2 regions of the Mesorhizobium sp. B2-3-10 genome follow, and region 1 is predicted to be linked to the other one. Evidence: predicted binding sites of a transcription regulator. Region 1 holds the regulator's gene; the other holds the start of a gene.

Evidence for each region. Region 1 encodes LexA, which represses DNA repair genes until DNA is damaged. Its sites were predicted from a motif close to TGTTCNNNNTGTGTTCNG; they were not measured.
Region 2: FJ943_RS04650 (helicase-related protein) is a predicted target of LexA. The motif match lies at 1,795-1,812, and genes of this name have one in related genera.

The regions. Positions count from the first base shown of each region.
Region 1 covers NZ_VFVT01000014.1:39,104-44,760, forward strand. Annotated here, with positions in the region: gene gltX (glutamate--tRNA ligase) at 1-98, opposite strand, end outside; gene FJ943_RS28820 (ComEC/Rec2 family competence protein) at 202-2,655, shown strand; gene lexA (transcriptional repressor LexA) at 2,649-3,392, opposite strand; gene FJ943_RS28830 (GntR family transcriptional regulator) at 3,803-4,576, opposite strand; gene FJ943_RS28835 (ABC transporter substrate-binding protein) at 4,726-5,657, shown strand, end outside.
Region 2 covers NZ_VFVT01000001.1:917,055-922,711, reverse strand. Annotated here, with positions in the region: gene FJ943_RS04665 (acetyl-CoA C-acetyltransferase) at 1-415, shown strand, start outside; gene phbB (acetoacetyl-CoA reductase) at 523-1,248, shown strand; gene FJ943_RS04655 (hypothetical protein) at 1,445-1,663, shown strand; gene FJ943_RS04650 (helicase-related protein) at 1,979-5,344, shown strand; gene FJ943_RS04645 (RNA-binding S4 domain-containing protein) at 5,355-5,657, shown strand, end outside.

The DNA.
Region 1 (5,657 bases):
TTTGCATAGAGCCAGTTGAAGAGCGCCGTGCGCGCGCCGCCGATGTGCAGATAGCCGGTCGGCGAGGGGGCAAAACGGGTGATGACCTTGTCGGGCATGGAACTCTCGGAAAACGTCTGAAGCTGGGTGCGCAGCGTGCGGACTTTCGCGCGTTGCGCGTTCATGTAGCATAGGACGTCGAGGGTGCAAGGGGCAGACCCGATGACTGGACGAGGCCGGGGCTCGGATCGGGGCGAGGATGCCGCTATCGGCGTCAGCGAGCGATCCCTGTTTGCGGCGCCTGCGACGATCCCACTGCCATCTCCGCTCGTGGCTGCACCCGAAACCAGGTCGCTGCAGGCAGGTGGGCAGGCGCCGGCGCCGGCTCCTGCCGCGGGCAGGATCGCGCGCGTGCGCCGGCAAGTCGGCCTGGTATCCTTGCCTCGCGTGCGCCATGGCGTGGCCCGGGCGACGGAGCTCGAACTCGACCGGGGCATCGCGTTCCTGCTGGTGCCGGTCTGTCTGGCCGTTGGGGCGATCGCCTATTTCTCGCTGGCATCCGAGCCCGACTTTGCAAAACCCGTCGCGGTCGTGGTGCTGATGGCGGTCTGTGCCTTCGTCTCGCGCTCCTGGTCGAAAACCCATCTGTGTTTCATGGCAGTGCTGTTGTGCGCGCTGGGCCTGCTCGCGGCGAAGGTCGAAACATGGCGAGCCGGAACCCGGATGCTGGGTTCGGAAATCTCCACGCAACTGACCGGCCGCGTGGTCTCGCTCGAAGAGATGGAGAGCGGCCGCATCCGGCTGACCATGGACGTGATTTCGACCGCCCGGCCGAAACTGCGCTATGCACCGGAAAGGGTCCGGCTTTCCGCACGCAAGATACCGCCGGGAATGACCGCCGGCTCGCTCATCACAGGCTACGCCAAACTGTTGCCGCCGACCGGCCCGGTGCGGCCGGACAGCTACGACTTCTCTTTCGACAGCTATTTCGCCGGCATCGGCGGCAGCGGCTTCTTTCTCGGCAATCCGACGGTTGTTTCCGCCGACGACGGTGAGATGCCGCTATCGGCTCGCCTTTTTTCAGGCATCGAAAATGCCCGCGAAGCCATCGCCGACCACATCAGGGGCAGCGTCGGCGGCGCTGAAGGCGAGATCGCGGCGGCGCTGATCGTCGGCGTGCGCGCCGGCATACCCGATGAAATCAATGAAGCGATGCGGCGTACCGGCATCTATCACATCATCTCTATTTCGGGACTGCATATGGCGCTTGTGGCCGGCACCATCATGGGTCTGCTGCGTGGTGCCTTCGCGCTGTTTCCAGACTTTTCCGCGCGCCGGCCGGTGAAGAAATACGCGGCCGCCGCCGCACTGTTCTCGATCGCCGCCTATCTCATCATTTCCGGTGTCGTCGTTGCCGCCGAACGCAGCTTCATCATGCTGGCGGTGATGCTGATTGCCGTCTTCTTCGATCGCGCTGCCCTGACCATGCGCAATCTGGCGATCTCGGCGATCGCCGTCATTCTGGTCTCGCCTCACGAGGTTGTCGGCCCGAGCTTTCAGATGTCGTTCGCCGCGACCGCGGCCCTGGTTGGCGCTTATGCCGGCTGGGCCGATCACCATGCAGGAAAGACGCGGCCACCGCCGCCAAAGCGTTCCCTGGCGGGATTCCTGACGCGAAAATTCCTGCTGGCGACAGGAGGATTGGCCATGACGTCCATTATCGCCGGCAGCGCCACGGCACTGTTTGCCATCTGGCATTTCCAGCGGGTATCGCCGCTCAGCCTGTTCGCCAATCTGGCCGTGATGCCGATCGTGTCGGTCGTGATGTTCCTGGCCGTCGCCAGCGCCCTGCTGATGCCATTCGGACTGGATTGGCCGGCTCTCTACCTTATGGGCAAGGGCCTGACAGCAATGATCGCCGTGTCGGCGTGGATATCGGAGCGCTCTCCGGTCGATGGAGTCGGGCTGATTTCGCAGCAATCCGTGCTGCTGGTCACCGTCGCGCTGGTAATCGCGACGATGGCGACGACATGGCTGCGGCTCGCGGCGCTGCCATTCGCGCTCGCCGGCCTGTTGACTGTGTCGCACACGCGCGCGCCCGATGTGCTGATCTCCGAAGATGCGCGGCTGGTCGCGCTGCCGATCGGCAATGGCGAACTGGCCGTCAACCGGGAACGTCCCAACGAATTCGCAACCGACAACTGGAAGCGCGCCCTGATCTCCGAAAGAATCGTCAAACCGGAAATGTTCGACACGACAGACGGGCAATTCGATGTTGCCAGTCCCACCGACCTGCCGCCGGGATCGCCCTTCTACTGCCGCGAAGGCCTGTGCCTTGCCAGGCACCCTTCCGGCGCGATCATTGCCTATGTCGAAGACCGCAAGACCACCTGGAAAGCCTGCGCTTTCGCCGACCTGATCATCGTCAACGACGCGACCGCCTATGACGCCTGCCACAATCCACTGGTTCTCGTCGTCACCAAACGGCAGCTCGCCCGCAAGGGAAGCGCTGCCGTCTTCTTCAATTCCCAGTCGGCCACGACCCGGGCCGCGATCGCATTCGCCGTTGACGGACCATACCGACCCTGGCACGAACAGCGAAAATTCTCTCGCGAGGCGAGGGGGCTGCCGCCGTACAAAAAAACCGACAAGCCCGATGGCAAGCCGGCTCAGTAGCGCCTGATCAACCCGACCAGCTTGCCTTGTACCTTGACCCTGTCCGGCCCGAAAATGCGTGTTTCGTAGGCTGGATTGGCGGCCTCGAGCGCGATCGAAGCGCCTTTGCGGCGGAACCGCTTCAGCGTCGCTTCCTCTTCGTCGACCAGTGCCACGATAATTTCGCCCGGGCTTGCCGTGTTGGCATTGCGGATAATGACCGTGTCTCCATCGAAGATACCGGCCTCGATCATCGAGTCGCCCTTGACCTCCAGCGCATAGTGCTCGCCGCCCATGATCATGTCCGGCGGCACCGAGATAGAATGCGTCTGATGCTGGATGGCATCGATCGGCACACCGGCGGCGATACGGCCCATGACCGGGATGGACACGGCTGAAACCGCATCGTCGTCGTTGCCGGCCGCGGGCAGGCGCGAAGGCGCAGCGGCCGGCCTGATCTGGCGTCCGGCGCTGCCTTGGCCAAGGCTGCCTTGGATGATGCTTGGCGAGAACTTCTTTGCCGCATTGAGGCCCGGCGCGATCGAGTCCGGCAGCCGCAGCACTTCCAGCGCGCGTGCCCGATTGGGTAGCCGGCGAATGAAGCCGCGCTCCTCCAGCGCCGTGATCAGGCGATGGATCCCCGACTTGGAGGCAAGATCGAGTGCTTCCTTCATCTCGTCGAAGGAAGGCGGTATCCCGCTTTCCTTGAGCCGTTCGTGGATGAACATCAGCAGTTCATGTTGCTTGCGTGTCAGCATGGCGGCCCCCAAGACATTGAACGAAAGGTTGAACCAGAATCGAAAAAACAAACCCAGAACAAACACTATCTGTTCCAGTTGTGTTCTGCAACCGTTTAAAGTTTAATGAATTTGTTAAGGGGTTGGAAGTTTTTTGCCCGCGACGGCGGGCAGCAACCAGCCCTTTCCGCCATCGGCAGGCGCATTGAAATCGTTTTGGTTAATGGCCTGTGGCCCATCCGCCGACGAGGCTTTGGCATCAGTTAGTTGGAAGGCTTCTCCTCGGGGGGACGTATAACTCGCGGAGCCATTATTCGCGGAACGAAACGAAACCAAAATGCCAACGATTGGTAGCTTCGGGCGGCCATGGATCCGGGCGTTCGGCGCACTCCGGCCAGCGCGTTCGAATAGGCGTCGCGGAAGCGCTGAAGTTATCCCGAACCCGCCTTCAAGCTGCCGGCGCGAGCGGCGTATCTGGTGGCGCCGCTGTCTTCGCTGTGGACATAGACGTGCAGTGTGTAGCCGATATGCGCCGTCATCAGCGCCTTGGCCCGCTCGATGTCACGGTCGAGCGCCGCTTCCATGATCGCGGTATGGTGTTCGATCGCAATCGCTTCGCGCAGCGCTTCGATTGCCTCTTCATAGCCATCCTTGAGGCCGGCCGCGGCCCGCAGTGTCGGCGCCAGACCAAGAAAGCGATGATGCCGGCGCAGCTGATCCGAGATCGTCGAGCGGAACCGCAACAGCCAGTCGCATGTGGCGGCGCTCAGCAGCGCCGCATGGAAAGCCTCGTGGTTCTCGTCCCATCTGTCGACGGCCGCGTCCGAGGGATCGTCGACCGCCGTCTTGCAACGCGAGAGCCGGTAGTGGGCGGTGACCACGGCATCCTCCCACTCCCTGCCGCCTTTCTCCATCGATTCGAGGAACAGGGGTATCTCGACCACCATCCTGGCGCGTGCCAGATCCTCCAGCTCGGCCCGCGACACCGGAGCCACGGCAAAACCACGATTGCTGATCGCGGTGACCAGGCGTTCGGCCTCGAGCCGCGACAGGGCTTCGCGCAACGGTGTCCAGCCGACGCCATAGGTGCCGCGCAGCGCACTCAGTTTGAGCGGGGCGCCGGGCATGAGGCGCGTGGTCAGGATGTCGCGCCGCAACAGCTGATAGGCGGCTTCCGTTTTTGTGGAACTCGTTTCATCCCGCATGGTGATCAATCCGTCGTCTGGCGAAAGTATATATGATATTGGGTCGCAGCGACAATTATATATAATGTTTGACACAGACCGGCGGACTCACCATGATCGCCGTAGCCGCCGCGTTTCCAAGCGGCCCTGATCAAATCTGGGAGGAAATGATGTTGAAGTCGAAATCCGCTTGGTTGTCGGGTTTGGCCCTGGCAGGCGCATTGATGGTCAGCGCCGGCAGTGCCGCGGCCGATCAGATCCGTATCGGCATTGCCAATTTCGGCGAGCATCCGCAATTGAACGCCGCCATAGCCGGCTTCAAGAAGGCGCTGACGGATAATGGCTTCGTCGAGGGCAAGGATGTCGTCTACACGGAGAGCCACACCAATTTCGATGCATCGCTGGTGCCGCAGATGATCGCCAAGCTGCAGGCCGAGCAGCCCAAGCTGATCTACACCATCACCACGCCGGTCTCGCAGATCGCCAAGAAAGCGCTCGCCGGTTCCGGCATTCCGATCGTTTTTGCCGCGGTCACCGATCCGGTGGCGGCCAAGCTGGTGCCGTCGTGGGACGCCGGAGACGAAGGCATGACGGGCGCCAGCGATCTGCAGGACGTCGCCGCGGTGATGGCCTTCACCAAGAAGCTGCTGCCGAACGCCAAGCGCTTCGGCGTGCCTTACAATCCCGGTGAGGCCAATGACGTTGCCTTGGTCGAAAAGATCAAGGCGGCGGCACCGGCCGCCGGTTTCGAGGTGGTGGAGGTCGGCATCGACAACGTCAATGACATCCAGCAACGTATCGCTTCGCTCGCCGGCAAGGCCGACGTGATCTACGGCCCGGCCTCGAACCTGATCCAGCCGGCGATCGCCGCTGTCTCCGCGGCCGCCCGCCAGGCCGGTATCCCGGTCGTCAACTCCGATGACAGCGCGGTCCGCAACGGCACCGTGCCGGCGAGCTTCGCGGTCAATTACACCCAGGTCGGCGTCAACGCCGGCAACATCGCCGCCGAGATCCTCAAGGGCAAGGATCCCAAGACGATCGCGCCGTCGCGCCCGGCCTACAAGGACCACATGGCAACGATCTCGCGCAAGGCGATGGCCGC
Region 2 (5,657 bases), on a different contig from region 1:
CGCGCTGCTGATGAGCGAAGCGGAAGCCGCAAGGCGTGGCATCACCCCGCTGGCGCGCATCGCCTCCTGGGCGACCGCCGGCGTCGATCCGGCGATCATGGGCACCGGACCCATTCCCGCTTCACGCAAGGCCTTGGAACGGGCCGGTTGGTCGGCAGGGGATCTCGACCTTGTCGAGGCCAACGAGGCGTTCGCCGCACAGGCCTGCGCCGTCAACAAGGACATGGGCTGGGACCCCTCGATCGTCAACGTCAATGGCGGCGCCATCGCCATCGGCCACCCGATCGGCGCCTCGGGCGCCCGCATCTTCAACACGCTGGTCTTCGAAATGCGCCGGCGCGGCGCCAAGAAGGGACTGGCCACCCTATGCATCGGCGGCGGCATGGGCGTCGCCATGTGCGTGGAGGCTTTCTGATAGACTTTGGACGGGCGGCGCAAGCCGCCCGTTTCACATGTGGTGCCTGTAGCAAATCCAGTGCCTGCCAAGCCCGACAACAGGGCAATTTCAAAAAGGGGAAATGCATGACCAAGGTTGCAATCGTCACGGGTGGATCGCGTGGCATCGGCGCGGCGATCTCGATCGCTTTGAAGAACGCCGGCTATTCGGTTGCCGCGAACTACGCCGGCAACGACGAGGCGGCGGCGAAGTTCAAGGCGCAGACCGGCATTCCGGTCTACAAATGGTCGGTCGCCGACTATGACGCTTGCGCGGCCGGTATCAAACAAGTCGAGGCCGACCTCGGCCCTGTCTCGGTGCTGGTCAACAATGCCGGCATCACCCGCGACGCCATGTTCCACAAGATCACCCGCGAGCAGTGGAAAGAGGTGATCGATACCAATCTGTCCGGTGTCTTCAACATGACCCATCCGCTGTGGGGCGGCATGCGCGACCGCAAGTTCGGCCGCGTCATCACCATCTCCTCGATCAACGGCCAGAAGGGCCAGGCCGGTCAGGTCAATTACTCCGCCGCCAAGGCCGGCGACATCGGCTTCTCGAAGGCGCTCGCCCAGGAAGGTGCCCGCGCGGGCATCACCGTCAACGTCATCTGCCCTGGCTACATCGCCACCGAGATGGTCAAGGCAATCGACGAAAAGGTGCTCAACGAGCGCATCATCCCGCAAATTCCGGTCGGCCGCCTTGGCGAACCGGAAGAGATCGCGCGCTGCGTGGTCTTCCTCGCTTCGCAAGATGCCGGCTTCATCACCGGCTCGACCCTCACCGCCAATGGCGGCCAATACTTCGTCTGAGACGTCTGCTCGCGCAGTCCAACGCTGCGGATCCATGCGTGCCCTGCGATAAGCGGACCGGAAAATCGGTCCGCTTCCAAATGGCGCCTGACTCTTGGAAGACGCCGCTGTGACGCAATGCCCCAATCCGGCACGCAAAGGTTAATGCCGGTAGGCGCGTCTGCGCGAACCCTGTGATTAAGCCTGTGGATTCTCGGTGGATAAGCTGTTCACAAGACAAGATATTGAGGGAACAAAAAGAGAAAATACGGCCGGCGCTGCTTTGTCGCCGATTCGTTCCGGCTTTGAGCCCAATGTTAAGATTAATGGCTGGGATAAGCTGCTATTCTTTAACGTCGAGTTTAGAAAGATTAACAGTTTCATAAGTTTAACGGGCGCGCACCGAATCGCCCTCATCGTTCCCGGCGAAAGTTAACGGCAGGACCCGCCCAGCATAAAACGGGCCAGTTCGGTGATTCAGCATGTGGTGAGACTCGTGGTCACGAAATCCATATCTAGCCGTGAACAAAAGCTGAATCTTACGGAGTCGCCGATTCGTCGCTGATTCGTTCCAGACTCGTTCCAACTGTTAAGCAGGGGCTGATTTGCGGAGTGAGGCGGGCGTCTCCGGAACCCTGCCGGAACATTCTGCTTTCGCTTCGCGCCCGAAATCCCTATGTGTCGGCTGTCATACGCGCCGTCCTGGCACGCTCCCGACCACGAGAGGCCAGAAAGCCTTATTTCCGAGCCGATGAACATCCAGCCGAAACACACCGAGCCGCTGATCCTGTCGGGCCGCGACGTGACCGCCGTGCTTGGGCCGACCAATACCGGCAAGACCCATCTCGCCATCGAGCGGATGGTGGCGCACGAAACCGGTATCATCGGCCTGCCGCTGAGGCTGCTGGCCCGCGAGGTCTACACGCGCGTCTGCGAAAAGGTCGGTGCCAACAAAGTGGCGCTGATCACCGGCGAGGAGAAGATCCAGCCGCCGGGCGCCAGATATTCGGTCTGCACCGTCGAAGCCATGCCGCGTGAAACCGACGCCGCCTTTGTTGCCATCGACGAGGTGCAACTGGCCGGCGACCTCGAACGCGGCCATATCTTCACCGATCGCATCCTGCATCTGCGCGGCCGTCAGGAGACGCTGCTGCTTGGTGCCGCCACCATGCACGGTATCCTGCAGCGCTTGCTGAAAGGCGTCTCGGTAGTGACGCGGCCGCGGCTGTCGCATCTGGCCTATGCCGGCTCCAAGAAACTGACCCGCTTGCCCAGGCGCACCGCGATCGTTGCCTTCTCCGCCGACGAGGTCTATGCCATCGCCGAACTCATCCGCCGCCAGCAGGGTGGTGCGGCCGTCGTGCTCGGGGCGCTGTCGCCCCGCACCCGCAATGCTCAGGTGGCGCTGTTCCAATCGGGCGATGTCGACTATCTCATTGCCACCGATGCGATTGGCATGGGCCTCAACCTCGACCTCGACCATGTCGCCTTCGCCCAGAACCGCAAGTTCGACGGCTACCAGTACCGCAATCTGACGGCGGCCGAACTCGGCCAGATCGCCGGCCGCGCCGGCCGGCATCTGCGCGATGGCACGTTCGGCGTCACCGGCCAGGTCGATCCGCTGGACGAGGACCTCGTCCAGAAGATCGAGGGCCATGACTTCGACCCGGTGAAGGTGCTGCAGTGGCGCACCGCCCAATTCGATTTCGCCAGCCTCGATGCGCTGAAGCGCTCGATCGAGACCAACGCCCCGGTCGAGGGCCTGACACGCGCGCTGCCGGCCGTTGATGCGCAAGCGCTCGAACATCTCTCCCGCGACGAAGACATCCGCGCGCTCGCCACCAACGCCAAGCGCGTGGCGCTGCTGTGGGAAGCCTGCGCCCTGCCCGACTATCGCAAGATCGCGCCTGCCCAGCATGCCGACCTCATCGCCTCGATCTACATGGACCTCGCCCGGCAGGGCCATGTCGACGAGAACTACATGGCCGAACAGGTGCGCCGCGCCGACACCACCGAGGGCGACATCGACACGCTGTCGCACCGCATCGCCCAGATCCGCACCTGGACATTCGTGTCGAACCGGCCCGGCTGGCTGGCCGATCAGGCACACTGGCAGGAAAAGACGCGCGAAATCGAAGACAGATTGTCGGATGCGCTGCATGAGCGGTTGACGAAACGCTTCGTAGACCGCAGGACTTCCGTCCTCATGCGGCGCCTTAGAGAAAATACCATGCCTGAAGCCGAAATCAGTCCTACCGGAACCGTCCTTGTCGAAGGCCATCATGTCGGCGAGTTGCAAGGGTTCCGCTTCACCGCCGACCAGACCGCCGGCGGCGAAGACGCCAAGGCCGTGCGCACTGCCGCGCAAAAGGCGCTTGCCGCCGAGTTCGAGGCACGCGCGGAGCGCTTCGGCGCCTGCGCCAATGGCGATCTCGCGCTCGGTTCGGACGGCACGCTGCGCTGGATCGGCGCGCCGATAGGCACGCTGGTCTCGGGCGAAGACGCGCTGAAGCCGCGCCTGGTGTTGCTGGCTGACGAACAGCTGACGGGCCCGGCGCGCGACAAGGTCGCGGCGCGCGCCGAACGCTTCGTCAATTTCCAGATCGAGTCGTTGTTGAAGCCGCTGGTCGATCTGAAAAACGCCGAGCAGATTTCCGGCATCGGCCGTGGCATCGCTTTCCAGCTGGTCGAGAATTTCGGCCTCATCAACCGTCGTGACATCGCCGAAGAGATGAAATCCTTGGACCAGGAAGGCCGCGCGGCGCTGCGCCGGCTTGGCGTCCGCTTCGGTGCCTACCACGTGTTCGTGCCGGCGCTGATCAAGCCGGCACCCGCCGGGCTGGTGACGCTGCTGTGGGCGTTGAAGAACGACGGCAAGGACAAGCCAGGCTTCGGCGACGTCGTCCACGCGCTGGCGTCGGGCCGCACCTCTGTTGTCATCGACCCGGCCTTCGACAAGGCCTTCTACAAGCTCGCTGGCTACCGCAATCTCGGCCGCCGCGCCGTGCGCATCGACATTCTGGAGCGGCTGGCCGACCTGATCCGCCCGGCGACCAACTGGAAGCCCGGCCTTGGCCAGCGTCCGGACGGCGCCTATGACGGCCAGTCCTTCATGGTGACCCCGCCGATGATGTCGATCCTTGGCGCCACCGCCGACGACATGGAAGAGATCCTCAAGGGTCTTGGCTATCGCGCCGAGCCGAAGCCGGCCGCGGAAGTCAAGGCACGGCTGGAAGCGCAGGACAATGCCGCGCGGGAAGCCGCCGCGGCCAGGCAGGCAGCCGAAGAAGCAGCCCGCGCGGAACAAGCCAAGGCGGCGGAAGAGGCGGCTTCGCCGGCCGCCGAGGGAGTTGAACTGGTGCCGGATGCGGCAACCGACGTGGAGACGGAGGTTCCAGCCGAAGTCGCCGCCGACGCGCCGGTGGAAGCTGTCGCGCAAGAGCAGGCGGAAGCCACCGCTGAAGTTGCGGAGGAACCTGTAGCCGAAGCCGCTGTTGAAGCCGCCGAGCCGGCGCCGGTTGAGCCGCGGGCCGAACCTGAAACTGCCGAGCCCACCGAGGAAACCGCAGCGGCGGAGCCCGCCGTCGAAGCCTCCGCGTCGACTGAAGCCGCCGAACCGGCTGCAGTGGCGGAAGCCGCCGGCGAACCCGTGCCGGAAGCCGAAGCGCCAAAGCCGATCCTGCTGTGGCGCCAAGGTCGCTTCGACCAGCGTCCGCGTCATCGCGACGGCCGCAACAACCGGCCGCAAAACGGACAGGCGCGCGGCCGAAGCAACGCGCCGGCCGGCGGCGAACAGGCAACAGCCGCGCCCGCGGACCGTCCCACACACGAAGGACGCCGCGACGGCGCCGGAAAGCCGCGCTTCGACCGCTCGAAGTTCAAGCCCAAGCCGCAAGCTGAGGGTGCTGAGCGCCGCGACGGCCGCCCGCAGGGCGAGCGTCCCGAGCGCCGCGAAGGCCGGCCAGACTGGAAGGGCGGCAGGCCGGAAGGCAAGGGTGCCGATCGCGGCGGAAAGCCCGCTTTCCAGCCCAAGCCGCGCGAGGAGCGCCCGGTGCGTTTCGATCCGGACTCACCCTTCGCCAAGCTCGCCGCCTTGCGCGACCAATTGAAGAAGTAAACTCGCTTCGATGGTTGCTGAAGGCCGTCAGCGCATCGACAAATGGCTGTTCTTCTCGCGCGCGGTGAAATCGCGCTCGCTGGCGGCCAAATTGGTGGTCGCCGGCCGCGTGCGCATCAATCGCGACAAAGCAGCGCAGGCCTCCGATCTGGTCAAGCCAGGCGACGTGCTGACCATCACACTCGACCGGCGTATCTTCGTCTGGAAGGTGCTCGGCGCTGGCGCGCGGCGCGGCCCGTCCGACGAAGCCCGCACCCTTTATCAAGACATGTCGCCCCCGCCCGCACCGAAGGGCGACGCCCCGCCCGATGCT